3 regions of the Priestia sp. FSL H7-0729 genome follow, and region 2 is predicted to be linked to each of the others. Evidence: predicted binding sites of a transcription regulator. Region 2 holds the regulator's gene; each other region holds the start of a gene.
The links. The regulator Rex, encoded in region 2, represses fermentation and respiration genes when NADH is low (regulators of the CRP and FNR family bind a similar motif). The targets are predictions, from matches to a motif close to TTGTGAAATATTTCACAA.

Region 1 (10,640 bases), on a different contig from region 2:
GTGCCGGATTGAATCACAAACAGGTTGTTGCTGTGCTCTATCTCGTCAGCACTTGTCTGTGCCTTTCCTCCATTATCTTGATGTTAGTAGAGATGTAAGTATCCGCTACGAAAGCGGTCATATCGGAATGTAAAAATAGACGAGTCCAAGATTTCTTGGCTCGTCTATTTTTTATGCTTATATGGTTAAGTGCTCATTCCGCACTTATTCGGTGTTATTCGCTAAATTGATAATTCATATATAGGTTCAGTTCAGCTCAATCATCTGGGCTGGTATGCAACATCCACACGTCTTGAGCCGCAGGCCCTCACAGGCTCACACTTATCTCGAGGCTACCGGCGGCAACGGTTGTTCTTGTTGCTGCCGCCCCGTCCATCCCGGCTGATCAAGTTCAATGAGACGGCGGTATCGCTCTTCCCCAGCCAGCAGTTGTTCGTGAGAACCCTGCATGGCAATCTGTCCATTTTCCATAAAAATAAGTTCGTCCATCTGTTCCGCACCAATTAGGTGATGGGTGACCCAGATCATCGTTTTGCCTTGCAAGCTGTCCAATATGGTGCGCATCAGTTCACGTTCCGTCACGGGATCAAGCCCCACGGTTGGTTCATCAAATATCACAACAGGTGTCTCCCGGAGCAGGACTCGGGCAAGTGCAATTCGTTGTCTTTCCCCGCCGGAGAAACGCAGACCTGTCTCCAGCATCGGCGTATCGTATCCCTGCGGCAAAGTTTCGATCAGACCGGATAAACCGACTTGCTCAGCTACATGCCTGATCTCCTCATCCGTTGCATGTGGACGACCAATCCGTAAATTATTGGCTACCGTGGTATCGAACAGGTGTGGACTCTGGTTCAGCACCGCGATGACATCAGGCACACTTTCGCCCAGAGTCTGCACAGGCAGATCATTGATCAGAACTTTCCCCGCAGACGGAAGTAAGGCTCCCTGAATCAGCTTCAACAAGGTAGATTTACCGCCACCACTTCGCCCAAGGATAGCTAATCGTTTGCCTTGCGGCAAATGAAGGGAGATATTCTGCACAGCGTAAGGATCATCCGGTGCATAGCGATAACTAACACGATTGATCTCGATATCTGCTCTTAGTTTGGGCGGAATGCGAAGACGAATTCGTCTGTCCGAGTCACCCGTTCCAACAACATCACCCACTCCACTCTGCACCGACAGATCCGATTCTCCTTCCAACTGTTTCAACCGTTCCAGCGATTCCCGGTAGTGTGGAAGGTGCTCCACAGCATCCCCTACTGGCAAAAGTGATTCCGTAAGCGGAAATAACACCAGCACAAAAGCAGCGATCATCACGGCAGGTAATTGCCCGACCGAAGCGGCGTTCCCAGCCCATACTGTAACCGATATGACCATTAAACCAATGATACACTGGGCCATCAGATCACGCCAGCGTGTCCAGCGCCGCAACTTGCGGCGAACCGTGTCGACCTGTTCTTCCGCCTCTTCCTGTTGCTGAACAAATTCAGCTGCTCGTCCACTTGCAAGCCAGTCTCCCAGTCCAAGCACACCGTCAGTCAGACGGGTATACAACCTGCTATTTTCCTTTTTCAGCCGCACACGCCATTTCCACGTCACTTTCAGGGAAATCGCAGGTAGCGCGGCAACGAGAAATAACATATACAGGCCCATCCACAGCGCGAATCCCAGATCCACACTGCCAAAAGCAATCACAGCCCCGCCGTACATCACAAGCGCAGTAACAGCAGGAAAGACGGTACGAAGATAGATATCCTGCAGCCGCTCCACATCATCGGCGAGTGCTCCGAGCACATCTCCGGTCTGCATACGAGAACGCAGGAATAGCGCCTGCGGCTCCAGAATGCGATATAACTTCACCCGCTGATCGGCCAACACACGCAGTACGGCATCATGTCCTGCCAATCGTTCGATATATCGAAAGACAGCGCGGAATATCCCAAATGCACGTACACCAACAATAGGGACATATACCATCAGAATATTTTCAGGACGCAGCGCAGACTTGGAGATCAAAAATCCGGAGGTAAACAGCAGCAGTACCGCACACAGTGCAGCACAAGTGCCTAGCGCAATGACTGCGATGAATCTCCAACGGTACTGTGCCACATACGGATCAATCCAGCTATTTTTTTCTTTGCCGTTACGGACAGTCTCCATATGTTCATATCCGGACTTCATGTTATATCGCCTCCATCTGGGCCTGAATCATCTGATAATATACACCTTGCCTTGCCAGCAGTTCCTGATGCGTTCCTGTCTCCGCCACCGTGCCGCCATCCATGACAATAATTCGATCCATATGCGGCATCCAGTGTAGACGATGGGTAGCCAAAAATACAAGTTTGCCATCAAACAGCGGAAGCATCGTCTGTTTCAGCTCATACTCTGTTTCCACATCCAGATGTGCTGTCGGTTCATCGAGCAGCAGGATGTTTCGTTTACTCAGCAAAGCTCTTGCCAGTGCCACCCGTTGCTCCTGCCCACCACTGAGCTGTCGACCGCCAGCCCCAATGAGCTCATGCAAGCCACCAGATAATGAGTCCAGAAGCTTGGTTAATCCGGCAGCGCTAACTGCTTTGGCTACTTCTGCATCCGAAGCCTCCGGCATGTAGAAACGAACGTTATCGGCCAGACTTCCACTAAAGATATACGGATGCTGCGGGATCGCTGCCGTCTGTCTTCGCCAGGATTCAAGCATATCCGGTGTCACCGGCTGCCCGTTGGCTAATACCTGGCCTGAAGTAGGCAGCTGAAATCCAGCCAATACATCAATTAACGTGGACTTGCCTGCTCCGCTGGCGCCAATAATACCGATTTTGCCAAGACCTGTGATCTGGAAGGTAACATCTTTTAACGAATAAGGACCTTCATCATCATGCTGTACCTGTACATCCGTTAGTGCCAATCTGCTATTCTCATTCCATGAGTTCACCGCGGAAGAAGAAGAAACATGTTCAGGAGTAGCAGAAACAGAAGCAGGATCAGGAGCAAGATGCCCCGCAGCCGTTTTATCTCTCAACACGACGCGTATGGTCGAAACGTTTGCTTTCCTCTTACCCGCAGACAATGATGGTATAGATCCAGCTTCGTCCTCTGCCGTATCCGGGTGCGCAACAACATTAGCATAGGCTTCCTTCTGTTTCTGTTCAGCGGCTCTACCTCGTTCGATTACCTGACTAATGGCCGCTCCGGCTTCCTTACCGTCCAATGTGGCATGATAATCGGCGCCGAGCATACGTACAGGCAGGAAATATTCGGGTGCCAGAATCAGTACCGTCAGTGCAGGGCCGAGCAGCATATGTCCCTCCGTCAGGCGTAATCCCAGACCAACCGCCACCGAAGCAACGGACAGCATGGTGAAGAAATCGAGTGCAAACGAAGAAAGAAAAGCCATGCGCAGAGTAGACATCGTCGCCTTCCGATACCGCTGACTGACCCGCACAATCGACCCTTCGTGTGTTTTACTTTGTCCCAATGTTTTCAGCGTCTCCAGCCCCCGCAGGGTATCCACAAAATGGTTAGCGAGCGCTTTGTAGGATCGGAATTGTCCGTCAATCTTGCGCTGAGCTGCAAGACCAATCAGAATCATGAACACGATCAGGATTGGGAGTGTCAGCATCAGAATAACCCCGGACATCAGATCCAGCTTGAACACATACAGCATAATGATGATGGGGGTGAACCCCATGCCCAGCATGCGAGGAATGAATAGTTCCAGATACGTCTTGTATTGAGCTGTTCCCTCACGTGCCAGTGTAACCAGATGGCCTGTGCCCTCCGTCTTGGCATAACGCGGTCCAAGCCTGAACCACTGCTCCACCATCTGTCTGCGCAGATCAGTCCCTGTCCTCTCCGCATATCGTGATGTCACGAGCTGTAACCAGAAGGATAGAGCGTAGCGGGCGGCAAAAGCAGCCAGGAACAGCAGCAGTACAGGATACTGCTCCGTTACGGATGAACCTTCAAACAATACCGTGATGGCCTGTGCCAGCCATTTGGCTTGCATGATGATCGTCATCGCCTGTAGCAGCACCAGCGCTGATGCCAGAGCGAGTACTGGCCGGATGCCCGGCAGCTTCAGCAGCCCCCGTCCCATATCAGTACTCCAGGTGGTGCTGCTCGTTCAGGCGTTTGCGGAAGATATAATAACTCCAGATCTGATAGCCAAGAACAAACGGCAGCAATGTGCAAGCTACAATGGTCATGACCTTCAATGAATACGCACCAGATGCTGCATTGTATACAGTCAGGTCATATGCCGCCCCAAAGGAACTCACCATCACTCTTGGGAACAGTCCGATAAAGACCGAGGCAAAGGCAATTGCAATCACTGCTCCAGTCATACCAAAAGCCCAGCCTTCACGCTTCTGACGCACGAAGTAAGCCGCAAGTGCAAGCGCGACTGCGCCAAATACAACCATGATCCAAAGGGCCCAGCCCCGTACGGTGAATACATCGGTCATAAAATACGTCATTAATGCATAAACAGCGAGCAGTGCAGCCAGTGGCAGCATCAATTTTTGCGCTGTATTCAAGGCACGCTCTCGGAGTTCACCGACTGTTCGAAGTGAGGCAAACAGCAATCCATGAACCAGACACAGCAGGGTTACACTCAAGCCACCAATCACGGTGTACGGATTAACAATATCGAAGAATCCTGCACGCAACTGCATCTCCCCATCAATAGGCAGACCCTTCATGAACGTAGCAAAGACTACGCCGAACAGGAAAGGCAGGAGCGCGCTGGATACCACAATGATGATATCCCATGTTTTGCGCCAGCGCTGCTGTTTCATCTTACTGCGGAATTCGAAGGCAACCCCGCGACCAATCAAGGCGAGTAATACGACCACAAGCGGCAGGTAGAAGCCACTGAACATCGTAGCATACCAGTGCGGGAAGGCGGCAAACATTGCGCCCCCTGCTGTAATCAGCCATACTTCATTACCGTCCCAGAACGGACCGATCGAGTTGATCAGGGTCCGGCGTTCACGTTCCGTTTTGGCAATAATACCTGTAGACATCCCCACACCAAAATCAAAACCTTCCAAAAAGAAGAATCCCACAAACAATACGGCAATCAGCAAAAACCACAACTCACTTAGTGACAACGGAATAACCTCCATCCACGCCGAACGGGTCGGCCGATTCATCGTGATCTTCCGGCTTCTCGACCGCAAACGGTCCTGCTTTGATCTCACGTACGAACAGGTATACCATCACGATTCCGAGAACCGTATACGCGGCGGTAAAAGCGATGGTTGAGAACAAAATCATGCCTGCGGATACGTTCGGCGAGACCCCAGCTTCGGTGGTCATATAGCCAAATACCGTCCATGGTTGCCTTCCAACCTCAGTCATGATCCAACCTGACGTATTGGCGATAAACGGCAAGGATATGGCAAATACCATCAGACGCATAAACCACTTTCCAGCGACCTCCAGCTTCTTGCGCATGGCCAGGAACGTTCCGTATAACGCCAGTACAATCATCAGACCACCCGCTGCAATCATGATGCGGAAACTCCAGAACGTTGTCCGTACTGGCGGAATATAGTCTCCCGGTCCATACGTCTGTTCATACTCGGCCTGAAGCTCCTTCATGCCTTTGACACTGCCGGAGAATTTACTGTAGGACAGGTAACTGAGCAATCCGGGGACTTTGATCTCCCCTGTATTCTCCTGTTTCTCCGGATCAATAAAAGCGACCACCGTCCATGGTGCCGGATCTTCCGTTGTCGTCCATGTGCCTTCACTGGCTGCCATCTTCATCGGCTGTGTCTCCACCAGATATTGCGCCTGAAAGTGCCCCGAGAAAGCCACACCTAATGAAGAAACGAGTCCAATGATGATCGCAATATTAAACGATTTGCGGAAGATCTCTACATCCTGCTTCTTCATCAATTTGTAAGCACTGATCCCGGTGACAACGAAGGCCCCTGTCATCAATGCCCCAAAGATGGTATGCGGGAACTCGACGAGAAGCTGACCATTCGTGATCAGTGCAAAGAAATCATTCATCTCGGCTCGGCCGTTGTTAATCTCAAACCCGACAGGATGCTGCATAAATGAATTGGCTGCCAGAATCCACAGCGCGGACAGGAATGTACCAACGAACACCAGCCAGATACAGGCCAGATGCACTTTTTTGGACAAACGATCCCACCCAAATATCCACAATCCAATAAATGTAGACTCCATAAAAAACGCCAATAAAGCTTCAATAGCCAGTGGCGCACCGAACACATCCCCGACAAATCGGGAGTACTCTGACCAGTTCATACCGAACTGGAATTCTTGTAGAATACCTGTGACAACCCCAACGGCAAAGTTAATCAGGAACAGCTTTCCCCAGAACTTGGCCATCGTTTTGTAGATTTCCTTCCCCTTAACAACGTACAACGTCTCCATAATCGCAACCAACAGTACAAGACCGATGGATAGCGGGACAAAGAAGAAATGGAAAATCGTTGTAAGTGCATATTGGATACGCGATAACATAATCGGATCCATACCGTTACCCCTTCTTTCTGTTCACTTCGCAGTATGCGTATTTGGCATTGAAGCTGCACCTTCGCTGTCTGTCCGCCAAATACGTTGATGAACGTATTGTGCCAGATTACCTATTTTATACATGTGAGAATTATCACAATCTACGTGTTTAGAGCAAAAAAAAGTGATCCTGGTCACACAAAAGATAAAAATCAGCCTATTGTAGTGCGAATTCAAACATCTTTTTTTCAGCACCGGGAACGTGGAACGAAGCCGAAAATGGAGGATTGAAGCTTAGGAAAGCTCTATAATGGCTTGCCAACTTCATGTATTGATGGAAGATACTCATGTTTGGGACGGAATGCCCATATGTTAGTCTCAGGCATATCATGCGAAGTGTCGTGAGGGCTTTACATATGAAGTGAAAGCATGAAGCACATGATGCGAGAATGACGCTCCATATTACAGTCAAGGTGAGGTGATCAATTCATGGAAAAAACTGCGCCGTTACCAGGTAAAGACTCCGAAGCCAGCCCCGATAAGACCAGTACGGCCCAGCCCCCTGTCCGATATGTGCTATTCCCTCGCAAAGGAGGCTGGTCATCCTTTCCCTACCCGGATATTGCTGCACTGCTGTCCATCGAGGGAGAGGTCTACTATGTCAGCAGCCTGACGCAAACAGAGGACGTACCTGCGGTGATCAACGTGATCTCCCTACCTGAAGCCGAGCAGCTGCTACTGGAGCCACGCACCGTTGCGGTCGTTACCCATCCCTATTGGCTGATGACAGCTGCCTCGATGGAGCCTGAGCTATGTATCGTCTTGCTCCCCGAGCCTGCTGGAAACGAAGCAGATTCGCCGCTATGGGAGAGCAGTATTTCCAAACTGGTGGGAATTGCCGATCTGGTAGGTACATCCTCCGAAACACGATATATGAAGCTGTTGTTCCAAGGCGTACGCGCCATCTGGCTGGGAGGCGAAGATCCTTCACCCGCGGGTACGATGCAAAAGGATGATCTCGAAGTCCCTCTCCGGGACTACGAGCTGTTCTTCCTGCATGCGCTGCGGCAGATCCTGTCAGGGACGCCGGATAGTGTCACCCTGCTTCAATGCAGTGTACGTGCCGACTTCTATCGCCAGCTTCGAGCCAAAGCTGGGGCACATGAGACCATATCCTTTTTGCTGGCAGCTTATGAGTACTTGCTTGAAGACCCTCGGGCCATCCATTCGTTACAAGAGGCATTCACCCATGCAGTCATGAATGGTCGCAGTGATTGTGTCGTCTCCCACTATCGCTTCCTGTCTGCCATTCATGCCCGGGCCGGCAAGTTAGAGGACGCCCTGCTGGTGTACGGGATTAGTGCATCCGACGAACAGGAACGACATCATTATGAACAGCTATGTCGCTGGCTTGAGGCAGGAGAAGATCAACTTGTACGAGCGGAATTACTGCGTATTAACGATGATTATGGAACCGCGCTGCGCATCCTGGACGAACTTGGCGGAGAAACCGCAAGACATTGGCAATTCCGCATTTATCAGGAGACAGGTCGCGTGGAAGAGGCATTGGCACTGGTGCATGCAGCCGATATTCAGGATGATGCCAGTCGCCGGGATTATCAGCAATTATCCGGAAGTGCGCTGGCTCTGCGAGGAGACAGACACGGGGCAGTCAGGCATTTTCTCGAAACGGCACTGGAGGATGAAGATGCGCTCGCCCGGATTGTCGAGCTGGAGTTGTTGGATCATGCTGTACAGCAATTGCTTGGGGAGGTGCCATGATGCTGGACCCGAAGAAGCGAAGACAACAGTTGAATGGGCCAATGGTGCATAGGGATATCCGAACCGAAACCACTTACACGCCAACGGTAACAGTAGATCTGACACATACAGACGGATCGAGAGATGACGATCACCCGCCAGATCCTGCACAACCAGCGCAGAACATCCGAAGCCAAGTACATCACTGGGGCGGTCCACAAGGTCAGGGAGAACAGGATACTTCTGCAACAGAAGAGGAAACGAGTGTATTCAAAGAGCCTTTCTCCATCCGTCGGGTTCGCAAAAGCACAGGCAACAAACTAACCGCGATGCTCCAGGTTCGCAATGAACGTGGCCGATACCTTGAAGAAGTATTGCAGGACCTGAGCGAGTTCGTGGATGAGATCGTGATTGTGGACGATGCCAGCACAGACGGAACCCCTGATCTATGCAAAGCCTATCCGAAGGTGGTCCGTCTGGAGGTGTTGGAGAAACCGCTGTTCGCCGAGGAATGGCGATTACGCAACACGTTGTGGCAAGCAGCGGCAGGCACACACCCTGACTGGTTACTCTCAGTTGATGCGGATGAGCTGTACAGCACAGAGGCCAAGAAAGCCATACGCACGCTGATTAATCAGGAGTATGCGGACTGGTTTGCATTCCGTTTCTACGATATGTGGGGTGGCCGGACCCATTATCGTGAAGATGATCTCTGGTGTCTGCACAAGCGGCATACCGCTTCACTTGTACGATATATGCCTGGATATCCTTATTTTTATCCACAACAGAATCATCATGTTCCCCGTCTTCCCTTGTCCTGCACCGTATTGCCTGGGGTGAGCACCGAACTGAAGGTTCAGCATCTCGGCTGGGCAGGCAGTCTGGAGGACCGCGTTCGTAAATATTTGCGTTACAAGCGCATTGATCCTAGCGGTGAGTGGGGCAATCTTGCACACTACGAGTCAATTCTTGATCCGGAACCTCGGCTGATTCCCTGGAAGGAGGGACCGTGAGATGGGCGTGGTGAGTATTCTGACGCATAGCTTCACCGATGGGTACAACCGGGAATTCGGCCGGGTATTTGGCGGTGGGCTGGAGCGATATATTCTGGATCTGTGCAGTGTCATCCGTGGACTCGGACATATTCCCGAGGTTCATCAACTGTCCTATTTTGAAGCATTCCAGACTCGGACGGAGCAGATTGACGTATTCGGTTATTCGTACGACATGGATAATGTACCGGAAGCCTTTGATCGAATGGCAGCAGCGGCGCGCGGCCCAGTGATCTATGCCAGCTGTCTGTGGCAACCCATCACCTACAAGCCGGGTAGTCTTGGTATCTGTCACGGCATTAACTGGGATCGTCCCGGACTGCCTCTGGAGACCAAACAACAAGTGGCAGAACATATTCAACTAGCCTTGGATGGACTCGTGCGCATTGTATCCGTGGATTCCCATTTCCAGACCTTTTGCCGGGCCGCATGCACCTATACCGATCCAAGGCAGGTCGTCCTGATTCCCAATGCAGTGGATACGTCCTATTTCACACCTGCCCCGCCAACGCGAACCTTCGAACAGGAACAGGAAGACGAATGGCTTGCCGCATGGAAGACTGATCTGGCGAGTCATGAGGAGGATGCTGGTGCAGTTATATCAGGGATACAGACTACAGATGGCAGGGAAAGAACGAGTGGCGAGGGAGTGAACAACGGTAAGGCTAATGGAGATGTTACAACCGATTGGGCTACGGATATTGGAATAACAGCAGATGCCGCGTACCCGATTAATGGTCCGATTCAGGGACAGGTTGAAAAGGAAACGGTGGATGCCCGTGTGACCTCTCCTCGTCCAATTCGCATTATATATCCGCGCCGAATCAGCATGGAACGGGGCATTATTCCCATGATGCTGGCAGCAGATAAGCTATTGGGAGCTTTCCCGGATCTGGAGATTGAATTTGCCGGGGAACTGGTGGAAGGCAGTACGGTCGGGAGAGCCTTTCGTTACTGGCATCGTACCCATCCACATGCGGAGCGAATTAACCAGCGCACGTATGATTTCCGGGATATTCGGGGGGCCTACCATCAGGCAGATATCGCGGTAATTCCAACCGTTTTCTCGGAAGGTACCTCCTATGCCTGTCTGGAAGCGATGAGCTGTGGACTTCCAGTGATTGCCTCCAATGTTGGCGGATTGAATGATCTGATTCAGGATGGTTTTAACGGGATATTGGTACCTCCTGGCGAACAGGAACTAACCGCCGCACTGGTACGTCTCGTACAGGATCGGGCCGAGCGGGAACGACTGGGAATCTATGCGCGCGAGACTGCACTGTCCTATGATCTTGCCAGGTGGCGGAGCCGGTGGAGCACGGTGTTGGA
Region 2 (10,640 bases):
TAGATCATGACAACAGCATAACTCAAATATATAGTTCTTATGTGAACCCTGGTGTCCCGATTCCCCCGTTTATTTCGGGGTTAACGGGTATTACCGATGAAGATGTGGCGGACGCTCCTTCACTCGAAGAGATGATGATGGAGATGGTTCCGCTACTTAACGATGTAGTGCTTGTTGGACACAACGTCGCTTTTGATTTTCACTTTTTGCAGAATGCTCTTGACCGTTGCGGTTATCTGCCGTTCACTGGCCGTATTCTGGATACTATTGATTTTCTGAAGATTACGTTCCCATCACTGGGTTCTTATCAACTCGGTTATGTGTCTTCTGAATTTGGATTTCAACATGATCGCCCTCATCAGGCAGACAGTGATGCACTGGCGACAGCCTATGTGCTGCTCAAGTGTCTGGATGAGTTAAAGGAACTACCGCTCATAACGATTCAGCGCCTCAGTGACCTGTTTGCACCAGAAGACAGTGACTTAGGCTGGTTCCTGGACGGGATGCGCAGTGAGAAGGAAGCAGAGCCGATCCAGGATCTCGATGGACACACCTATTATCGGCAGCTTGCTCTGAATGTAAGCGATTGGACTGATATTGGTGCACCACGTGATGAGCGGGAGGGCAATCCCCTCGAAGGTGTAACCTTCGAACAATTCATGGACCAGGTTCGGGAGAACCTGAAGGATACGCTGGATCACTACGAAGAGCGTGAAGCGCAAACTCAGATGTTCAGCAGTGTAAGGCAAGCCCTGGATGAAGAGAAACATCTCTTGATCGAAGCTGGAACGGGTACCGGTAAATCTCTGGGTTATCTGTTACCTGCTATTTACGAAAGTGTGAAGCAAGAACAGAAAGTCATGGTCAGCACGCATACGATCAATCTGCAGGAGCAATTGAGAGAGCGGGACATTCCAATGCTGACCCAAGTGGTTCCGTTTCCGTTTAAGGCTGCTGTATTCAAGGGACGTGGACATTACCTGTGCCTGCGCAAATTTGAACACAAAATCAATAAACGTGAATTTGCCACACCCAAAGAGGATTATTTCACAGCCGCTCAGATGATCGTTTGGCTTACACAGACCGAAACTGGAGATGATGAGGAGCTTAACCTTAGCGGACGCGGAGGCGACTTCTGGGAAACGGTACAGAGCGAATCCGAGTCATGTCTGGGAAGATCCTGCCCATGGTTCCGCAAATGTTTCTATCATCGCGCCAAACATGAGGCCGGGTTGTCTGATATCGTCATTACCAATCACTCCAAACTGTTTACGGATGTGAAAGCAGCGCATCAGCTGTTGCCAGCCTATGAGAGTCTTGTGATCGATGAGGCCCATCATCTCGAGGATGTAGCGGGTAAGCATCTTGGAATGCATATGAAATATTTCACGTTGGTTCATACCCTGACCCGTCTGTTTAAAGACAGTCGTAATGGACAACTGCCTATGCTTCGTTCGCAGTTATCCGGGCATGAGAATTCGGCGCAATGGGGCTCCATGGTGGATCAGATGTTCCCGCTGGCGGTTGAGGTTAAAGAACTGTGGGATCGAATGAGTGATGCCCTGTTCGGTCTGTTGCCTGAACGAAGTGATGCTTCACCAGGCGAGACAGGGCAATTTTCACTGCGTCTAAAGGCCTCTCAAAAACCTGCAAAATGGCAGGAGTTGCAGGATCTGGAGAATCAGATCTATGTAACTCTGGGTGATCTGGTTCGCAAAGGGGACAAATTGCTGCTTGAGGTGAAAGAGGATCAGGATGATTATCAATCAGATAGTCTGATCACGGACATTACAGGACTGCTGAAAGATCTGACCACATTGAAGGAGAATCTGCGTTTCTTCATGCGTATGGATGATGCGAAAACGGTGTACTGGATGGAAGCCAGCGGTCAGTTCCGCAGTAAATCGCTTCAACTGTATGCCGTACCTGTAGATGTCAGTGCACAACTTAAGGATTTGTTTTTTGATAAAAAGAAAAGCGTTGTGCTTACATCGGCTACACTCTCCGTGGATAAGTCATTCCAGTTCATGATTGAGCAGCTTGGCTTACAGGAAGCCTCTGAGAATAACCGGCTGTTAACGTCGATGCTACCGTCACCATTCAATTATCGCGATCAGGCGCTTCTCGTAATTCCGCGTGATTTCCCGAGTGTGAAGGGCAGTGTGGGTGATGCGCACTTTGTCAATATGCTGGTGCAGTCACTCGCAGAGACCGCAATTGCCACGCGTGGACGCATGATGGTTCTGTTTACTTCATACAAGATGCTGCGACAGGTCTATGATCCGCTGAAAGAGGCACTGTCTGGTAATGACATCTCGTTGTTGGGCCAAGGTGTGGACAGTGGAAGCCGCTCCAAGTTGACTCGCAGGTTCCAGGATGCCAAAGCTACGGTACTTCTGGGCACCAGCAGCTTCTGGGAGGGTGTAGATATCCCGGGAGAAGCACTGACCTGTCTCGCTATTGTGCGCCTGCCTTTCCAGCCGCCGAATCATCCTTTGGTGGAAGCCAAGAGTGAGTTGCTTCAGGAACAAAAGAAAAATCCGTTCATGAAACTGTCCGTGCCACAAGCGGTCATACGTTTCAAGCAAGGATTTGGCCGATTGGTGCGTACAGCGAAGGACAGAGGTATTGTCATTGTTTATGATACTCGGGTGATTGAAGCGTACTATGGTAAATTCTTTTTATATTCATTACCTGGTCCAAAAATGGAGCATATGCTCACGGAGCAGATGGTTCCACGAATTACCGAGTGGTTAGAAAAATCTGCTAATGAACAAGAATAATGGTTGTTTTTTTCGTTATATCATTGCATGACATGATCGATTGGCGTTAAACTTTATTAGATATTTCCGTATCCGATTAAAGCAGTTGCACGTAAGAACTTATAACCTAAATTACAAGGAGCATTCTGTATAAAATGTCACATCTATCTCTGAGTTTATACAGAATGCTCATCTTTTCATCTATTATTTTATTGTAGGCTTGGTAAGGGGGAGCAAAAATGAAATCGGATAAAATTTCGGAAGCGGTGGTACGACGTCTGCCTGTATACTTGCGCTATTTGAGCGAGTTACATCAGCGTGAGGTGGCTACTGTTTCTTCTCAAGAGCTTGGACAGCGGCTGGATCTGAATCCGGCCCAAATTCGAAAAGACCTGGCTTATTTCGGTGATTTTGGTCGTAAAGGGATCGGGTATGATGTTTCCTATTTGATCGAGAAGATTCGTCACATTCTCAAAATCGATCAGCAAATCAATGTAGCTCTGGTAGGCGCGGGTAACCTCGGACAGGCCTTGTCCAACTACAACGCATATCTGAAAGACAACATGAAGATTGTTGCTGTATTCGATGCATATGGACCGAAGATTGGTAGTCAAATCAACAGTTTGAAGGTAAAACCAATGAACGAATTAACGGAAGCGGTTAAAACGGATAACATCCGCATCGGGATTATTACCGTTCCGGATACGGAAGCCCAAAATGTAGCTGATCAGCTGATTGAATCCGGAATCGAAGCGATACTTAATTTTGCACCAACTATTCTAAAAACACCGCCGCACATCCGCATTCACCATGCTGACTTTACAACGGATCTGCTAAGTTTGGCCTATTACTTGGAGACTGGAAAGGACGACGAGCAAGATGACAACAAATAGATGGGTAATCCACAACGGCAAATTTGCCGTGAATGAAGGCGCAACTTGGAATGTAGTTCAAGGATACATGGTTGTCGAGAATGACAAGATTGTGCATATTGGTGAGACATTGCCGGATGGAGACGAGAATTGTACCAAAGTGGATGGAAAAGGATTGTTCTTCCTGCCGGGTCTGATCAATACGCATGGTCATGCAGCGATGTCATTGCTTAGAGGGCACGGAGATGATCTGGCGTTGCAAGTATGGTTGCAAGAAAAAATGTGGCCGATGGAAGCGAAAATGACTTCAGAAGACGTATACTGGGGAACTTCGCTATCTGTGCTTGAAATGTTGAAAGGTGGAACTACAGCTTTCCTGGACATGTATGATCACATGGATCAAGTTGCCAAAGTGGTGGAACAATCCGGCGTTAGAGCAGCACTGGCACGTGGTGTAATCGGGCTGTGTTCGGAAGAAGAGCAATTGCGGAAACTGGAGGAGTCGGCAGCGTTTGCACGTGAGTGGAATGGACAGGCAGATGGTCGCATCACAACCGTAATCTCACCACACGCACCATATACATGCCCTCCTGACTACATAGAGAAGCTTGTACAGGTCGCAAATGACCTTAACCTTCCTCTGCATACACATATGTCGGAAACGCTGCGTGAAGTGGAACAGAACGTTACAGACTATGGACTGCGTCCTGTGGCACATCTGGAGAAACTGGGCTTTTTCTCCCGTCCATCCCTGGTTGCACATGCGGTGCATCTGAATGATGAAGAGATTGAAATTTTGGCCCGCCATGATGTGGCTGTATCCCATAACCCGGGAAGTAACCTGAAACTTGCTTCCGGTGTTGCGCGGGTACCAGCACTGCTGAAAGCAGGAGTTACGGTGTCACTCGGAACAGACGGACCGGCAAGCAACAACAACTTGGATATGTTTGAGGAAATGAGATTGGCTGCATTGATCCACAAAGGTGTGTCTGGTGACCCGACGGCCGTGCCAGCGGGCGAAGCGTTACTACTCGGAACTTCATATGGTGCTAAATCCATCTTCCTGAACAACACCGGAGCGCTTCAGGTAGGCATGAAGGCTGATTTCATCGCCCTGGACATTGAACAGGCACACTTCTACCCACATACAGACCTGATCTCACATACGATCTATTCGGCCTCTGCCAAAGATGTGGAGCACGTATGGGTGGACGGTAAACAAGTGGTTAAACATGGCGAATGTCTGACGCTGGATGAAGAGCGCATTTTGCGTGAGTCTCAATTGGCATTTGATGGTTTGCTTGCTCGTTAATTGCATTGCAGAGCATCATAGGGAAAGGAAGTTCGGCTTTTGAAGAAAAAAAAGAAGTGGATATGGATTTCGCTGCTTGCACTGGTTCTGATTCTGTTTGGACTTCAGCGTTATTACGTGTATGTCACACAGGACCAACGCAAGGAAGAAGCGCTCGCCATACAGGCAGCACAGGAGCAACTGGGCATTACATCTCATGATGAATTGCGTAAGTACATCTGGGGAGATAAAGAAGGCTCTGACAACATCTACTGGACCCTGACCGGCAAAAATAAGGATAACCAGGATGTTATGGTCTGGGTTAAATTCGATGCAAACAATCAACCCGCTAAGGGTGCTAACGCTATACACAGTGAGCTGCTGCAGAATGGCATGTCCGAAGCACAGATACGCAATCGCTTTGGCTCCGAAGTTCCTGCCGGTGAGATTAAACGAATCATGCCCGGTGTTGTGAATGGAATATATGTGTGGCAAGTGTATTATAAAGACGGTACGCATAACCACTATCGGTTTTATCGTTTTAGCAATGGAGAACAGGTGGACTTGGTCTATACACTCCCGAACAGTTAGAACCGATAGAGTAACTTAGCTAGAGAATCATAGAGATGAAAGAACCGGCAGACGGATATCCGACTGAACCGGTTCTTTGTGTTGCCTGTGAACAGTTTTGATTTAAATAGTTAAAATTAATAATTTATTCATATTTTCGCCTTCGAAATTGTATATACGATGTGATATACTCAGATATGTACTCAAAGTTACATTCATAAACAAATAAACCTGTCGAAATTCTCGCAGGAGTCAATGTGCACATATTCGTATATACCAATAAGCCAGTAGGTTGGGCCAAAATCTGGGAGGGGTAATTCACTTGAAGCTAAAAGTATTGCCTATTGCTTTAACTGCCGTCATTTCAGCCGTTGTGTTGTTTGGAGGTTGGTTTGTGTATCGTCAGGTGGCTTTGCAGAATCCGATTGAAAAAATGGTTACCCAGTACGATGGAGTCAATGACGTTCAATTAACTATTAACCGCAATGACGTACAATTGAAACTCGATCTGAAACCTGATGTTGATTTGGGCAGACTGGTCCAATATATTCACAAAGAAGGACAGACCTTGATTGGAACCCGTTCACTCAAGTTGGATGTTGTGGATCATTCCAGTGAAGCACTGGAAAGTTGGTGGGGTGATGCGATGTTTACCGTAGCTCAGGCGATGGAGAACAAACAGTACACCGAGATTACACCAACATTGTCGAAGATGGCTACGAATGGAATAAAGGTAAATACAGCGATGGATGACAACAATGTATATGTCAGTCTCAGAGACGGAGATGCCAGCAAGTTTATTATTCTGCCGCGTGTGCCCGGTCAGATAGGAGTGTGGCCTAATGCCTAAGTGGACCAAAGAAATTGCCATTGGATTTGTCCCCGTGTTGATTATTTTTCTTGCTTTTACTGGTGTTAATATTGTTCCGATTCTAATTGCAGCGGTGTTTGTTGGAGCTTTGTTGTTCATGATGCAAATGCGTGGCGGGATTACCGTAGGTGCTGCACAGGAGCGTAAACGGAAGAAAAAAGGTCCTTCTAAGCTTACTTTTGAAGAAATTGGTGGTCAGGACAGTGCCAAGCAGGAATTGCGTGAAGCGCTTGATTTTCTCATCAAACATGAAGAAATCCGCAAGTTCGGGATTCGCCCGTTAAAAGGGATTCTGCTGACAGGCCCTCCAGGGACAGGAAAAACGTTGATGGCCAAAGCGGCTGCGCATTACACCGATTCTGTTTTCGTTGCTGCATCGGGCAGTGAGTTTGTGGAAATGTATGTCGGCGTAGGTGCCAGCAGAATTCGGGATTTGTTCAAGGATGCGAGAACCCGTGCTACCAAGGAAAATAAAGAAAATGCCATTATATTTATCGATGAGATTGATGTCATCGGAGGTAAACGTGAGGGTGGACAACAGCGTGAGTATGATCAGACGCTGAACCAGCTCTTGACGGAAATGGATGGAATCTATTCTTCCGATACGCCAAGAATACTGGTTATTGCTGCAACGAACCGCAAAGAAATGCTGGATAGCGCACTGACTCGTCCAGGACGTTTTGACCGCCACATTCAAGTAGACTTGCCTGACAAGAAAGGCAGAAAGCATATTTTGGAACTGCATGCGGTGAATAAACCTCTGATGAAGGAATTGAATCTGGAGAAGACAGCCGAAGAATCGTATGGTTTCTCCGGTGCGCAGCTTGAAAGTGTGATGAACGAAGCAGCGATATACGCCATGCGGGATGGGCTGTTACACATAGAACAACGGCATTTGTCTCTGGCTATTGATAAAGTTATGATGGGTGAGAAGACAGACCGTGAGTCCAGTGTGGAAGAGAAGAAAAGGGTCGCCATCCATGAATTGGGACATGCCATTATGGCTGAACTTGTTCGTCCAGGCAGTGTTAGCCAGGTAGCGCTTAGTCCCCGTGGGCAGGCTCTCGGATATGTTCGTCATAACCCGCAACAGGAACAATTTCTTTATACGAAGCGCTTTCTGGAAGAACAGATCATGATTGCACTCGGAGGGGCAGCTGCGGAGGAAATGTACTATGGTGGACGTTCGACAGGTTCACGCAATGACTTCGATCAGGCTACCAATGTGGTGCAAACGATGATGGCTTCCGGGTTGACTTCTCTTGGGATTGTGAACATGGATATGGTCACAACCGAGGAACTCATGCGAGAGAATAAATTAATTTTGCAAGAACTGATGGAACAGACAAAACGGTTGCTTGAAGAACAACGGACAATTTTCGACAATTCACTCGACATCTTGATTCGTGAAGAAGTATTATCTGGCGAACAATTTCGTTGTCAATTTCGTGACAGTGCCCTTTTACCAGCATAATTTATTTATGCTGGTTATTTTTTTTTACATTTCACTCGTGCTAAGATATTATTATATGTTGGGTCGAAATTTGTAATTTTCGGCGAACAGGGTACAATAGAGAAATAGAGAACCGAAAGGATGGAGCAGAACCATGTTTTTCAAAAAAATAGGAGTTGTCGGCGGCGGTACGATGGGGCAAGGTATTTCCCAGATGCTCGCAGCCAAAGGACTTGATGTGCTTCTCGTGGAGCATACAACACAAAAGCTGGATCATGCATATAACATGATCGAAACCAATTTGGATAAACAACTGGAGAAATGGGCGATTACCAAAGCGGAGAAGAAATTGATTCTTTCCCGTATTACCAAGGTAGCTCATTTGGCTGAACTTGGAACTTGCGACATGGTCATTGAGACGATTTCAGAAGATCTGGATGCGAAAAAAGCAGTATTCAGTCAACTGGACCAAGTATGTCCAAGCAATGTCATTCTGGCAAGTAATACATCCACGCTGAGTTTGACCGAGCTTGCAAGCTCGACCAAATACCCAGAGCGTGTTATTGGTATGCACTTTATTCACCCGGTATCCCGGGTTGATCTTGTAGAGATTATTCGTGGACTGAAAACTTCGGATTCAACATTCGAAGAGACCAGACGTTTTGTAGAAGAAGTAGCGGACAAAAAAGGAGTCATGATCTATGAATCCCCTGGATTCGTAACTTCCCGTCTGATCTGTCTGTTGATTAACGAAGCGTTGCATGTATTACAAGAAGGTGTTGCATCTGCTGAAGATATCGATGATGCAATGCGCATCGGATACAACTTCCAACATGGACCACTTGAAATGGCTGACCGTTTCGGATTGGATTCTGTTGAAGCTGCACTCGAAAGAATGTTCCGTGAATTCGGAGAATTGAAATATCGTCCTTCCACGGTCCTGAAGAAAATGGTGCGTGCAGGACACCTGGGTGTCAAAACAGGTGAAGGATTCTTCAAGTACGACAAGGATGGTGACCGACTGTGAAAGTACTCGTAATTAATGCGGGGAGTTCCTCGCTCAAATATCAACTGTATAACATGACTGACGAATCTGTCCTGGCTAAAGGTCTGGTAGAGCGGATCGGAATGGATTCCTCCATTCTGACGCACAAACCGACAGGCCGTGAGGATGTTACAGAAGTTAGTGAAATTCTGGAACACACAACAGCAATCCGTAAAGTCATCGATATTTTGACTCACAAAGAAAATGGTGTACTGGATTCTGTAAGTGAAATTCAAGCTGTTGGACACCGCGTTGTTCACGGTGGTGAAGCATTTAAAGAATCTGCTCTGGTAGATGATGCAGCCAAAGCTGAAATTCGTCGTTTGTTCGACTTGGCTCCACTTCATAACCCTGCAGCAATGATGGGTATTCGTGCGGCTGAAGCCAATATGCCGGGTGTGCCACAGGTTATGGTATTTGATACAGCGTTCCATCAAACCATGCCGGAAAAAGCATATCTGTATGCAATTCCGCGCGTACTTTACAAAAAATATAAAGTACGTCGCTACGGCGCTCATGGTACTTCCCATGATTTCGTAAGCAAAGCTGCTGCTGAGTATCTGGATCGTCCAGTGGAAGATCTGAAAATTATCACATGCCACGTCGGTAACGGTGGTAGTGTAACAGCAGTTAAAGGTGGCGTGTCCGTGGATACTTCCATGGGTATGACTCCACTTGAAGGTCTGATGATGGGAACGCGTTCTGGTGACCTTGACCCAGCCATCGTACCTTATGTCATGAACAAGGAAGAACTGAGCGTAAGCGAAGTGAACTCCATGCTGAACAAACACAGTGGATTGCTTGCCATCTCCGGAATCAGCAGTGACATGCGTGAGATTACGGAAGGTATGGAGAATGGCGATGCTAACTCCACACTTGCTTTCGAGATGTACGAATACCGTCTGCGTAAATACATCGGTTCATATGCAGCAGCTATGAACGGTGTAGATGTGATTGTGTTTACAGCTGGTGTAGGTGAGAACTCCGTTGTTCTTCGCCAAAAAGTATGTGAGCAACTCACCTATCTGGGTGTTGAATTGGATGAAGCGCTGAATGCCATTCGTTCTGGCGAACCACGCCGGATCACAACAGCGAATTCCAAAGTGGAAGTTCTCGTTGTGCCAACTAACGAAGAATTGGTCATTGCACGCGATACACACCGAATCGTATTGAATTCTCAGTAATCTAACTGTAAAGTAAATATAGAATGACAAGGAAGTGCAGAGGACAGGCATAAGCCTGCCCGCTGCATTTTCAAATTCAGGAACCAAGGGGAGATATGGGCATGAATACGAATTGTGTAATTCGTAATGTGAACGAGCATGTGGGCGAAACCGTAACAATCGGTGCCTGGATTAACAACAAACGTTCCAGCGGTAAAATTCAGTTTTTGCAGCTGCGTGATGGAACCGGATATATCCAAGGGGTTGTTGTGAAAAGTGAAGTTAGTGAAGAGATCTGGAACAATGCCAAGAGCCTGACGCAAGAAAGCTCTTTGTACGTTACAGGTATCATTCGTGAAGAACCTCGCAGTGCATCCGGTTACGAGATGACTGTTACAGGGGTTGAGATCATTCACCTGACTGAAAACTATCCCATTACACCTAAAGAGCACGGTGTTGATTTCTTGATGGACCATCGTCATCTATGGCTTCGTTCCACGAAGCAACGTGCCGTTATGGTGATTCGTGCAGAGATTATTCGCGCTGTTCAGCAGTTCTTTGATGGTAACGGATTCACACAAGTTGATCCTCCGATTCTGACACCATCGTCTGC
Region 3 (10,640 bases), on a different contig from region 2:
CTCTTCTGGATCTGTCCGGCAAGCTCACGCAGTTTATGTTCCAGATTCAAATAATCAATTGGCTTACATATGTATTCATGTACGTTATACTTGATAGCGGTTCGAGCATATTCAAACTGCTGATACCCGGTCAGTAAAATAATTTCACACGTTTCACCCTGCTCTCGCAGCAAACGAATGAGTTCCAATCCATCCATAGACGGCATCCGAATATCGCACAAGAGAATGTCTGGATGACTTTCTGTTACTTTCCCCAGTGCTTCTGCCCCGCTTCTCGCTGTACCTGTGATTTCGATCCCCATCTCTTCCCAGGGTAAAATGTAGTTCAGATTCTCCAGAATCGGGAGCTCATCGTCAACCAGCATTGCAGTCAGATTCATCCGGCTTCCTCCTGCTCATATAATGGAATGATGCATCGAATAACTGTGCCATACCCCGGTGCTGAACATATAAATACGCCATTCCCGGTCCCGTATTGAATACGAATTCGATCTGCCACACTTCGTAATCCCAATCCCCGGCGTTCTGTTATGGACGATAATGATTCCGCCCCTTTCGCCAGCATACCTTCCGGTGGATCCGCTGCCATATACTCAAACCGCGCGAGCATTTCCTGGGGAATACCGATCCCATTATCCTCAACACATAACACAAGTTGACCCCGTTCTGCATAGGCACTTATCTGCAGTACACCTGGATAGGTGATCCCTTCAAACCCATGTTGAATGCTATTTTCCACCAGAGGCTGGAGGGTCAATTTGAGCAGAATTGAACTATATAGATGGGGTGGAATGTCAATCTCATAGGTGAACAAATCACTGAACCTGTACTGTTGAATCTCCAGATAACTCTGCAAATGCCTTATTTCCTCACCCAGTGGAATCTCTTCCTGATCCTGAATGCTGATACGAAGCATATTGCCCAGCCTGGTCACCATCTCACTTACTTTGCGCCCCTCACCACGCAATGCCAAGCCATTGATCGATTCCAATGTGTTGAACAGAAAATGGGGTTTGATCTGGGCTTGTAGTACACGTAATTCTGCCTGGGCCTTCTGCTCCTGCTCTGCCCGAACACGACGGAATAATCCTCCGATACGATCCATTAGCTCATTGAATCCTTGCGCAAGCAGCTGCATCTCGTCAAAACCTTTCCCTTCCACCCTCGCATTAAAATCACCATCATCCACACGACGCATAAACCTTACAAGTACAGCAATGTTGCCAGTAATACGATTCATGAAAAAAAGATTAAAGATCATGGCGGCGAATAGACATGACAAAATAATAATGACAGACCAGCCTGCAAAGGCATTGGTTTCCGCAGATAAGGCTTCCCATGAAGTTACACTGACGAGACTCCAGTTATAGTTCTTCAGATGATATTGCGAAATGATGCTCTCCTTGTCGTCAAAGACCGTTCTGACGCTGCTAAAGCCGGGACCGTAACTTCCGAATTCAGCACCAAGGTTTTGCATGTTCTCACCGTTATAACGCCCTGCAGGATCATAGACGATCAGTCCTTCTTCGTTGATTAACAGGAATGATGTATCCTGTGCCGAATCACTGATTTGCAGGTGACGAAAGATCCGGTCGATCTCTCCTTTTTTGATCTGAACAACAAGCACGCCGATATTTTGAAAATAACTGAGTTCTTTGACCAGTCTGATCTGGGTGAAGACAGGTTCTACCCCGGTTAGTTCGGGATATTCCAAAGGTGCGAGCCATTTGGGCACACCATTAAGTTGCTGAATTTCGTTGAATAAGGGATGCACTTTGAATTGCTGAAAAGGAAGGGCTTGAAAGTTTTCTTTGGTGAAAATGGAGACAATTTGATTATTTTCGGACGAACGCAAATCATATAAAAAGGCATAACTGATGAACGGATAGTTATATAAGAGGGAACGGAAATTGCGCTGGCTGGCATTCAGGGATAACTGATTACCGGTCCCCAGATCCTGCTTGGTCGGATCTTTAGCGTTCAATGCCATTTGGAAAACCGATGTGGCTATCCCGTTGTCGGTCACATTATTAATCTGCTGAAATACATTTTCGATATTGTAGCTGATGGCCTGAAGCGCATATTCGGCCTGTTGATTGTATTTTTTCTCAATCGTATGTGACGTCACCAGAAACATGCCAATACCAAGCGCACACATGGGTACAATGATCAGCAGCAGAAATGCCAAGGCCAGCTTCATTCGCAAGTTCATATCCCGTTCTCCCTATTACTGGTTCATGGTATTAACCTTTGACACCACCTGCAGTTACGCCTTCAATAATTTTCTCCTGAAGTATAGCGTAGATCACAAGTACAGGTACAACACTGTATACGATACCTGCCGACATCTGAGCATAGTTCATCTGATATTGATCCCGAAACTGGACCATGCCCACTGGCAGCGTACGCAATTTGTCGGTGGATAAGAAATAGTTGGCAAGTAAAAACTCATTCCAGTTGCCGAGGAAATTAACGATAAAAACGGTAACAATAGCCGGAATCGTAAGAGGTATCACTATTTTAGCAAAGATACCCGGAGCTCTCAAGCCGTCCATGACCGCCGCTTCCTCAATTTCGCCAGGCAGTGAACGCATAAAAGCCGCCAGTATAATAATGGTAAAAGGGATCGCATTCGCCACATAAGGCACGATTAATGCCAGATGTGTATCCAATATGCCCATTTTGCGTACAAGCAGATAGATCGGCAGCATGAGTGCGTTGTTGGGAATAAGCATACCCGCCAGTATCAGGCTGTACAGAAACAGACTCCACTTTCGGTGTCTCATCCGGGTTACGGCAAAAGCAAACATGGCACCGAGCACAATTGTACACGCCGAAGACAGAATCGAAATGTACAGGCTGTTCCAGAAATACGTGCCAATCTTCGCATTCACCCAGGCCTCCACATAATTGTTAAACTCCCATGTTGTCGGCAGACCGAATGGATTCAAGGCAATTTCATTGTTATCCTGCTTGAAAGACGAGAAAATCACAAATAAAAAGGGAAACAAAATTGCGATTAAATACAACATTAACAACACATGAGGTATACTGCTTTTTATGTTTTTCGCCATCAATATTCCACCTTCTCGCTCTTTCTCGCCACCAGCAGTTGATACACCGCAGTAAGCACAAGCGTCAGAGCAAAGATCAGTACCGCAATGGTATTGCCATAACCATATTTGAAATTGGTAATCGCATATTTGATCATGTATGTCGCAAGAACCTCGGTGGACCCAGCGGGCCCACCTTTGGTCATGACAATCACGATGTCAGCTGCTTTCATAGCTCCTGCAATGGACAACATGATAACGACGGAAATGATCGGACGAATCAGCGGCAGTGTTATCCGCATTGCACGTTGTACCGCCGTTGCACCATCGATTGCAGCTGCTTCATCCAAATCACGGGGAATCGCCAGTATGGCAGCCAGTACCATGACAATGTAAAATCCCGTCCACTGCCAGGCATTGGTAACCAAAATGGACAACATGGCAAATCGGTTATCGGATAACCAGTAGATTGGATCGATGCCCAGCACATGAAGCATTTTGTTTAATAATCCGATATTCGGCTCATAGATGAACCCCCATAAGATACCGATCACGGCTGTCGACATAATGGATGGTAAAAAAACAGCTGTTTTATACAGACCTTTCAGCCTTTTCACATTGGCAATCAGTAGCGAAAACAGGACGATTAGAGGTACCTGAATCAGTACCGAAAATCCGATGAAAAAGCCGTTATTCCGTGTGGAAATCCAAAATCGTTCATCGGTCAGTGCCTTCACATAGTTGGATAAGCCCACAAAACGTGGCTCAGCGGAAACCCCATTCCAACTCGTCAGACTGTAATATAAGGAGCTGCCAATAGGATATAGAAAGAACATGATAAACAGAATCAGGGCTGGCATTACAAACAGCGTATAGATTAACGGGCTGCGGAGTGAAGTATTCATGGTCAGCCTCCTTCAGTCACTTCAACGATCGCAGTTTCAACTTGGATTGATTTATTCCACTGAAGCGTTTGCTTCCTCCTGTACCTTTTGCAGTTCTTCTGCCATTTTCTCTGGCGTAGTCTGCCCACCGATCAACTTCTGAATCTGCAGATTACTGATCTCTGTCGTCACATCAGCCTGAACGAGTGCATCAAATGCCGGGAACGACGTCTTGGACGCATTAAGCACGGCCACAATTTCTTTCATCAGATCATCGGTAATGCTATCGGTTAACACTTTTTCATCCAGCTTCATGGCAGGCAATACACCATCTTCCACAAGGCCGCGAACCTGCATATCTTCATTGTAGAAATTTTTGATAAAAGCTTTAACGGCTTCCAGCTTCTGCGGGTCATCCGCCACGGCTGCCGAGAATCCATATCCATTGTTCACATCCCGCATCAAGGACGTCTGATCGCCTGCGCCGTTCTCTACCGGAGGCATATTGAAGAATCCAACCTTGCCAATGAGCGATTCACCGCTCTGACCTTCTTTGAATACAGATGATTTCCATGTTCCGTCATACATTAATACCGCTTCACCGCTTGTAAATTGCGTGGTATATTCGGCGTACTCGAAGCCCAGTTCACCTTTTTTGAAATACCCCTTATCCACCCATTCCTTATGTTTGGCAAAACCTTGTACAACACCAGGGTCGGTCCACTTCGCTTCACCTGTTGCAAACTTTGCAGTAATCTCCGGCCCGGCATAGCGGGACCACAGATGGTTGGTTAACATAAGTGGAACCCAGCCTGCCTTGGATGCAGAAGCAAGCGGTACTTTGCCATCAGCCTTGATCTCGGCCAGTATATTATCCAGTTCGGCCATGGTGGTTGGCGCTTTCCACCCTTTTTGTTCAAAGTACTCTTTATTATAGAAAAAACCTTCGCCTGAACCGCCAATCGGCAGTCCATATACTTTGCCTTCATACGTAAACGGTTCAAGGGATGTAAACTGGTCCTGAATGCCCAGCTCTTGCAGGATTGGAGTCAGATCAAGCAACATGCCTTCCTTGGCATATACTTTGGAATCCGGGCTACCGAACAGTTCAAATATATCCGGCGGATTGCCTGCCGCCATCTCTCCGCGAAGCTTTTCCTTGCGATTCACATCGGATTCGACACCATCCAGCGTAAAGGTCAGATTGGGAATCTCTCCTTCAACTTTGTCCACAACATCCTGCAGGATGGCCAATCGTTTCTGTTTGTCAGCTCCCACCTGTGTGTGGCGAAGAAGCATCTCAACCGGTTCCTTACTTGTCTCCTCCACAGGTGTATTGCCTGCGCCTTGCTGTGGCTCGTTACTTGAGCTTGCACATCCCGCCAAAGTCCATGAAGTGATAAGCAATAATGAAAGCAGTAATGTCATTCCTTTTTTCATCTGGTTGACCCTCCTCAAGATATTGAGCATTTGGCTTTACACTCTGATTATAAAAAGCCGGAGCTTACATCGTAAGGATGACAATTCATCAATGGAGGGATAAAATCCTTCACTGGACAAAAAACAGCCCCTGCGAAGTGTATTCGCAAGGGCTACTTGGCTCTTGGTTCTGACGTTATATATAAAGGTATATCACTTATCGGAACAAGCCACGCCAGCCGTTTCCTGGCGACCTTGTTCGATCAGGCGATACGCCCGATCCACTTCTTCTTCACTTGGCGAAGGAACGCCATCCAGAGGATATACTTTGCCGAGTGCTTCCCATTTGTAGATCCCCATCTGATGGTATGGAAGAATTTCGAACTTTTCGACGCCATTTAATGTTCCGATAAACCGTCCGAGGTTAACCAGATCCTCTTCCTCGTTATGAATGCCAGGCACATATACGTGGCGTATCCACATTTTCCGACCTTGCTCCGACAACCACTTGGCCGTTTTCAACGTTCTCTCATTGGATTTGCCTGTCAGCTTGATATGTTTCTCGTCATCAATATGCTTGAGATCCAGCAGAACCAGGTCTGTGTTATCGAGCAGATCGTGAATCCGTTCCGGTTCGTTAAATCCGTTGCTGTCCAGTGTCGTATGCAATCCCCAGCGACGTTTCACTTCTTTGAAGATTTCAGCTACGAAGTGAGCCTGCAACGTTGGTTCTCCACCAGATATCGTGAGTCCGCCTCCAGAACTGCGGTAGTAGGATAGATATGGCTCAATCTCAGCCAATACCTCTTCTAGTGTCATTTCTTTTCCACCATCCAGCGCCCATGTATCTGGGTTATGGCAGTACTGACACTTGAGTAGACATCCCTGCATAAAAAGCACGAAGCGGATGCCTGGGCCGTCAACCGTCCCGAAAGTTTCGAGTGAATGAATATGTCCGTTAACCATGTTGCCTCTTCCTTTCTGTATCCGCATCCGCTGTGCGTTTAATATGAGTTGGAATGCCTTGCTCTAGCGGTCTTCTACTTGCAAATTACTTACATCGAGCCATGGAACGTACGGTTGATGACATCCAACTGTTGTTCACGAGTCAGTTTAATGAAGTTAACCGCATAGCCGGATACCCGTACAGTCAGTTGCGGATAGTTTTCCGGGTGATCCATCGCATCAATCAGTTGCTGACGATCAAATACGTTAACGTTCAGGTGATGAGCGTTTTGACCGAAGTAACCATCCATCATCGCAGTCAGATTGGATTTACGTGTAGCCTCTTCTTTACCCAAGGCTTTTGGCACGATGGAGAAGGTATTAGAAATCCCGTCAAGACTATGTTCATAAGGCAATTTGGCTACAGAGCCAAGGGATGCCAGTGCACCTTTTTTGTCACGACCATGCATTGGGTTCGCACCTGGAGCAAATGGTTCACCTGCTTTACGACCGTCCGGTGTAGTCCCTGTTTTCTTACCATATACCACGTTGGAAGTAATCGTCAGAACGGATTGTGTTGGTATTGCGTTACGGTATGCTTTGTGCTTGCGAATCATGCCCATGAAGCTCTCAACCAGTTCAACAGCAATGCTGTCCACGCTATCTTCATTGTTACCGTAACAAGGGAAGTCTCCTTCGATTTCGAAATCAACAGCGATGCCTTGTTCGTTACGGATTGGTTTTACTTTGGCATATTTGATGGCACTCAGTGAATCTGCTGTAACCGAGAGACCCGCGATACCACAAGCCATCGTGCGTACAATGTCACGGTCATGCAATGCCATCTCGATACGCTCATAGCTGTATTTATCGTGCATGTAGTGAATGACGTTGAGGGTGTTCATATACAGCTTCGCGAGCCACTCCATCATTGGTTTGAAGCGTTTCATAACCTCATTGTAATCCAGCACTTCGCTAGTGATGGCAGGATACTCCGGTCCGACCTGTGCTCCGGATTTCTCGTCACGACCACCGTTGATCGCATAGAGGAGAGCTTTTGCCAGGTTGGCACGAGCACCGAAGAATTGCATTTGTTTCCCGATCTTCATCGCCGATACACAGCAAGCAATACCGTAATCGTCACCGTAGATCGGACGCATCAGATCATCATTTTCATACTGGATTGAGCTTGTTTCAATGGATACTTTACTGCAATAATCTTTGAAAGCTTCTGGAAGCTTCGTGGACCAAAGTACAGTCAGGTTCGGTTCTGGTGCAGGACCCAAGTTGTGCAGTGTATGCAGGAAACGGAAGCTGTTTTTAGTTACACGTGTTTCACCATTCACAGACATACCGCCAATGGACTCCGTCACCCATGTTGGATCTCCACTGAACAATTCGTTGTAATCCGGTGTACGCAGGAATTTGACAATCCGTAGTTTCATTACGAAATGGTCAACGAGTTCCTGAGCCTGTTCTTCGGACAAGATACCTTCTTGCAGGTCACGCTCAATGTAGATATCCAGGAAGGAAGATACACGTCCCAGAGACATTGCAGCACCGTTCTGCTCTTTGATCGCAGCGAGATAACCGAAGTACAACCATTGGAATGCTTCTTTTGCTGTTGTCGCTGGCAAGGAAATATCGAACCCGTGCATATCACCCAATTGCTTCAATTCTTGCAATGCACGAATCTGTTCAGACAATTCTTCCCGCAGACGAATGACATCTTCATCAATAACATCAACTTCAAGTGCGTTCAATTCGCCTTTTTTGTTACGGATCAGGAAGTCTACCCCGTACAAAGCTACACGACGATAGTCACCGATGATCCGGCCACGGCCGTAAGCATCTGGCAGACCTGTAATAATCCCTGCTTTACGCGCTGCACGCATATCTGAAGTATAAGCATCGAATACACCCTGGTTATGTGTTTTGCGAATGTTAGTAAATATATCAATGACACCTTGAGGCAATTCGAAGCCATATGCTTCACATGCATCAATCATCATCCGGATTCCGCCTGTTGGTTGAATGGAACGTCTGAATGGAGCATCGGTCTGAACGCCGACAATCTGCTCTTTGGATTGATCCAGATAACCTGGTTGGTGAGAAACAATTGTCGCTGGTGTGTTCACATCAACGTCAAGGACACCGCCGTTATCCCGTTCTTTTTTGGTCAGATCAGATACAATCTCCCACAATTCTTTGGTATTCTGGGTTGCACCTGCGAGAAATGCTTCATCACCGTAATACGGAGACAAGTTGTGTGCCAGAAAATCATTCACATCTACGGATTTGGTCCATGTTCCTTTGGTAAAGTTTCTCCAACCTGTTTGTTGTTTGACATCTTTTTCAATCACCGACATCTTAATCCCTCCACTAATTTGGATTTCTGGACACATAACATCTTGCCTCATTCGTAGCATTGTGTGCCCAGAGCCGCGATTAATGTGAATTGTTTCACATAAACCGGAACATGTTCTCTCTACTTGGGAACCGGAACCGCGGGATGAATGTTTTTCTTACATTTTCAGTATACGTCTTGGGGCTTTCATCATCTGTGATTTTTGTCACAAAGTCAGTGAACTAACTCACTCCACCTGCGCTGTGTCCCATTGAACCTCTTTAGATTCACACTTGGTCACTCCGTGGAGAGAATAGTCTTCCAATCGCTGCTCACTATTTAAATTTACTGAAAAAGCGAATGAACATTAGGTGGTGTACACTGGCCACTGCAAGTAGAGAATAACCTTCCGATCGCTGTTATCCCCGGATTTTTTGATTCACTTTTTCAAAGGTGAAAATCCAGTGATAAAGGCGAATGCTCCGCTTCTTCAGGTTTTTTCTCTCCTCTCCGTTATCGTGTACATGTGTAGTTCAACTGATAAAACAAAAAGGTCAAAATTTATTTCGAAGATGCAAGCTTCGCTTTTTCAGGTTATTTCTGCCCCTCCGTTGTCGTGTAAAGGGATTGTTTAAACGACCTCATCAAGGATTCCGTTTAACCTCTTTAGGACCATTGCTCCGTTAAACTCGGAACAAACAAGGACTTAGGACTATTTCCTGAAAACAGATGCTTCGCTTTTCTGTTTTTCTGCCCGTTCCTTTGTTCGTCATCGTGTTAATATCTCACTCAATCACGAATTTGGTGTAACCTCTAAAAAGACGGCAATCGGGGCTCCCCTCTCGGGGAACCCTGATCTTCTTGCCGTAAGGCACTCTCTTCGTTCTAATTCATTATTCAAACTTGCCGTAGAATGCGTTGCGGTACACATCAGCCAGTTCAGTTACCAGCGGCAACTTCGGATTGGCGGTTGTACATTGGTCTTCGAAGGCACGGTCTGCCAGATAATCTACATGTGCTTCAAAGTCTTTGGCATCAAATCCGATTTCCTGGAACGATTCTTCAATGCCCAAAGTTTTGTTCAGTTTGCGAATGGCATTGATCAGACTGGTTACGCCTTCTTCTGTCGTACGTGCAGGCAACCCTAGAATCCGGGCAATTTCGGCATACCGCTCATCCGCTACAAAGTGCGAATATTTCGGGAACGATGCAAATTTGGTCGGTTTTTTCGCGTTGTAACGAATAACGTGCGGCATCAGAATTGCATTGGTACGTCCGTGTGCAGTATGATACTGACCGCCCCATTTATGCGCCAAGCTGTGGTTAATGCCCAGGAATGCGTTGGCAAACGCCATACCGGCAATTGTGGAAGCATTATGCATTTTCTCACGAGCCAGTTTATCTCCTTGCAGTGCAGATTGCTCCAGGTATTGGAACACCAGTTGAATGGCTTTGATCGCAAGTCCATCCGTGTAATCATTCGCCATGACAGACACATAAGCTTCAATTGCATGCGTCAGTACGTCCATACCTGTATCTGCAACGGCTGTTCTAGGCAGGGAGTATACGAACTCCGGATCGACAATTGCTACGTCTGGTGTCAGCTCATAGTCGGCCAATGGATATTTGGTGTTACCTTGATTTTTATCTGTGATAACCGCGAACGATGTCACTTCAGAACCTGTACCGGATGTGGTTGGAATCGCTACAAATTTCGCTTTTACGCCGAGACGTGGATATTTGTAGATCCGTTTGCGGATATCCATGAATTTTTGTTTCAGATCGTTGAAGTCCGTGTCCGGATATTCATAGAACAACCACATGGCTTTCGCAGCATCCATTGGTGATCCGCCGCCGAGTGCGATAATGCAGTCTGGCTGGAAGCGGCGCATCATTTCGGTTCCGCGATCTACCGTTGTTGTGGACGGATCTGGCTCTACATCGGAGAACACTTCGATCGCTACTGGCATTTGGCGTTGACGCAGATAGTGT

Region 1: the regulator Rex is predicted to act here: its motif matches at 6,641-6,658, upstream of MHH93_RS23905 (cytochrome ubiquinol oxidase subunit I).
Region 3: the regulator Rex is predicted to act here: its motif matches at 8,753-8,770, upstream of pflB (formate C-acetyltransferase).

The regions. Positions count from the first base shown of each region.
Region 1 is NZ_JBBOTQ010000015.1:1,232-11,871, reverse strand. Features, by position in the region: gene MHH93_RS23925 (MraY family glycosyltransferase) at 1-98, shown strand, start outside; gene cydC (thiol reductant ABC exporter subunit CydC) at 322-2,184, opposite strand; gene cydD (thiol reductant ABC exporter subunit CydD) at 2,186-4,102, opposite strand; gene cydB (cytochrome d ubiquinol oxidase subunit II) at 4,104-5,159, opposite strand; gene MHH93_RS23905 (cytochrome ubiquinol oxidase subunit I) at 5,104-6,519, opposite strand; gene MHH93_RS23900 (tetratricopeptide repeat protein) at 6,988-8,280, shown strand; gene MHH93_RS23895 (glycosyltransferase) at 8,277-9,272, shown strand; gene MHH93_RS23890 (glycosyltransferase family 4 protein) at 9,274-10,640, shown strand, end outside.
Region 2 is NZ_JBBOTQ010000017.1:65,427-76,066, forward strand. Features, by position in the region: gene dinG (ATP-dependent DNA helicase DinG) at 1-2,783, shown strand, start outside; gene MHH93_RS25280 (redox-sensing transcriptional repressor Rex) at 3,002-3,655, shown strand; gene MHH93_RS25285 (amidohydrolase) at 3,642-4,946, shown strand; gene MHH93_RS25290 (hypothetical protein) at 4,986-5,516, shown strand; gene MHH93_RS25295 (hypothetical protein) at 5,818-6,345, shown strand; gene MHH93_RS25300 (AAA family ATPase) at 6,338-7,840, shown strand; gene MHH93_RS25305 (3-hydroxyacyl-CoA dehydrogenase family protein) at 7,974-8,846, shown strand; gene MHH93_RS25310 (acetate/propionate family kinase) at 8,843-10,048, shown strand; gene asnS (asparagine--tRNA ligase) at 10,150-10,640, shown strand, end outside.
Region 3 is NZ_JBBOTQ010000004.1:303,025-313,664, reverse strand. Features, by position in the region: gene MHH93_RS12545 (response regulator transcription factor) at 1-380, opposite strand, end outside; gene MHH93_RS12540 (cache domain-containing sensor histidine kinase) at 377-2,212, opposite strand; gene MHH93_RS12535 (carbohydrate ABC transporter permease) at 2,244-3,074, opposite strand; gene MHH93_RS12530 (carbohydrate ABC transporter permease) at 3,074-3,958, opposite strand; gene MHH93_RS12525 (ABC transporter substrate-binding protein) at 4,010-5,377, opposite strand; gene pflA (pyruvate formate-lyase-activating protein) at 5,570-6,322, opposite strand; gene pflB (formate C-acetyltransferase) at 6,412-8,670, opposite strand; gene adhE (bifunctional acetaldehyde-CoA/alcohol dehydrogenase) at 9,542-10,640, opposite strand, start outside.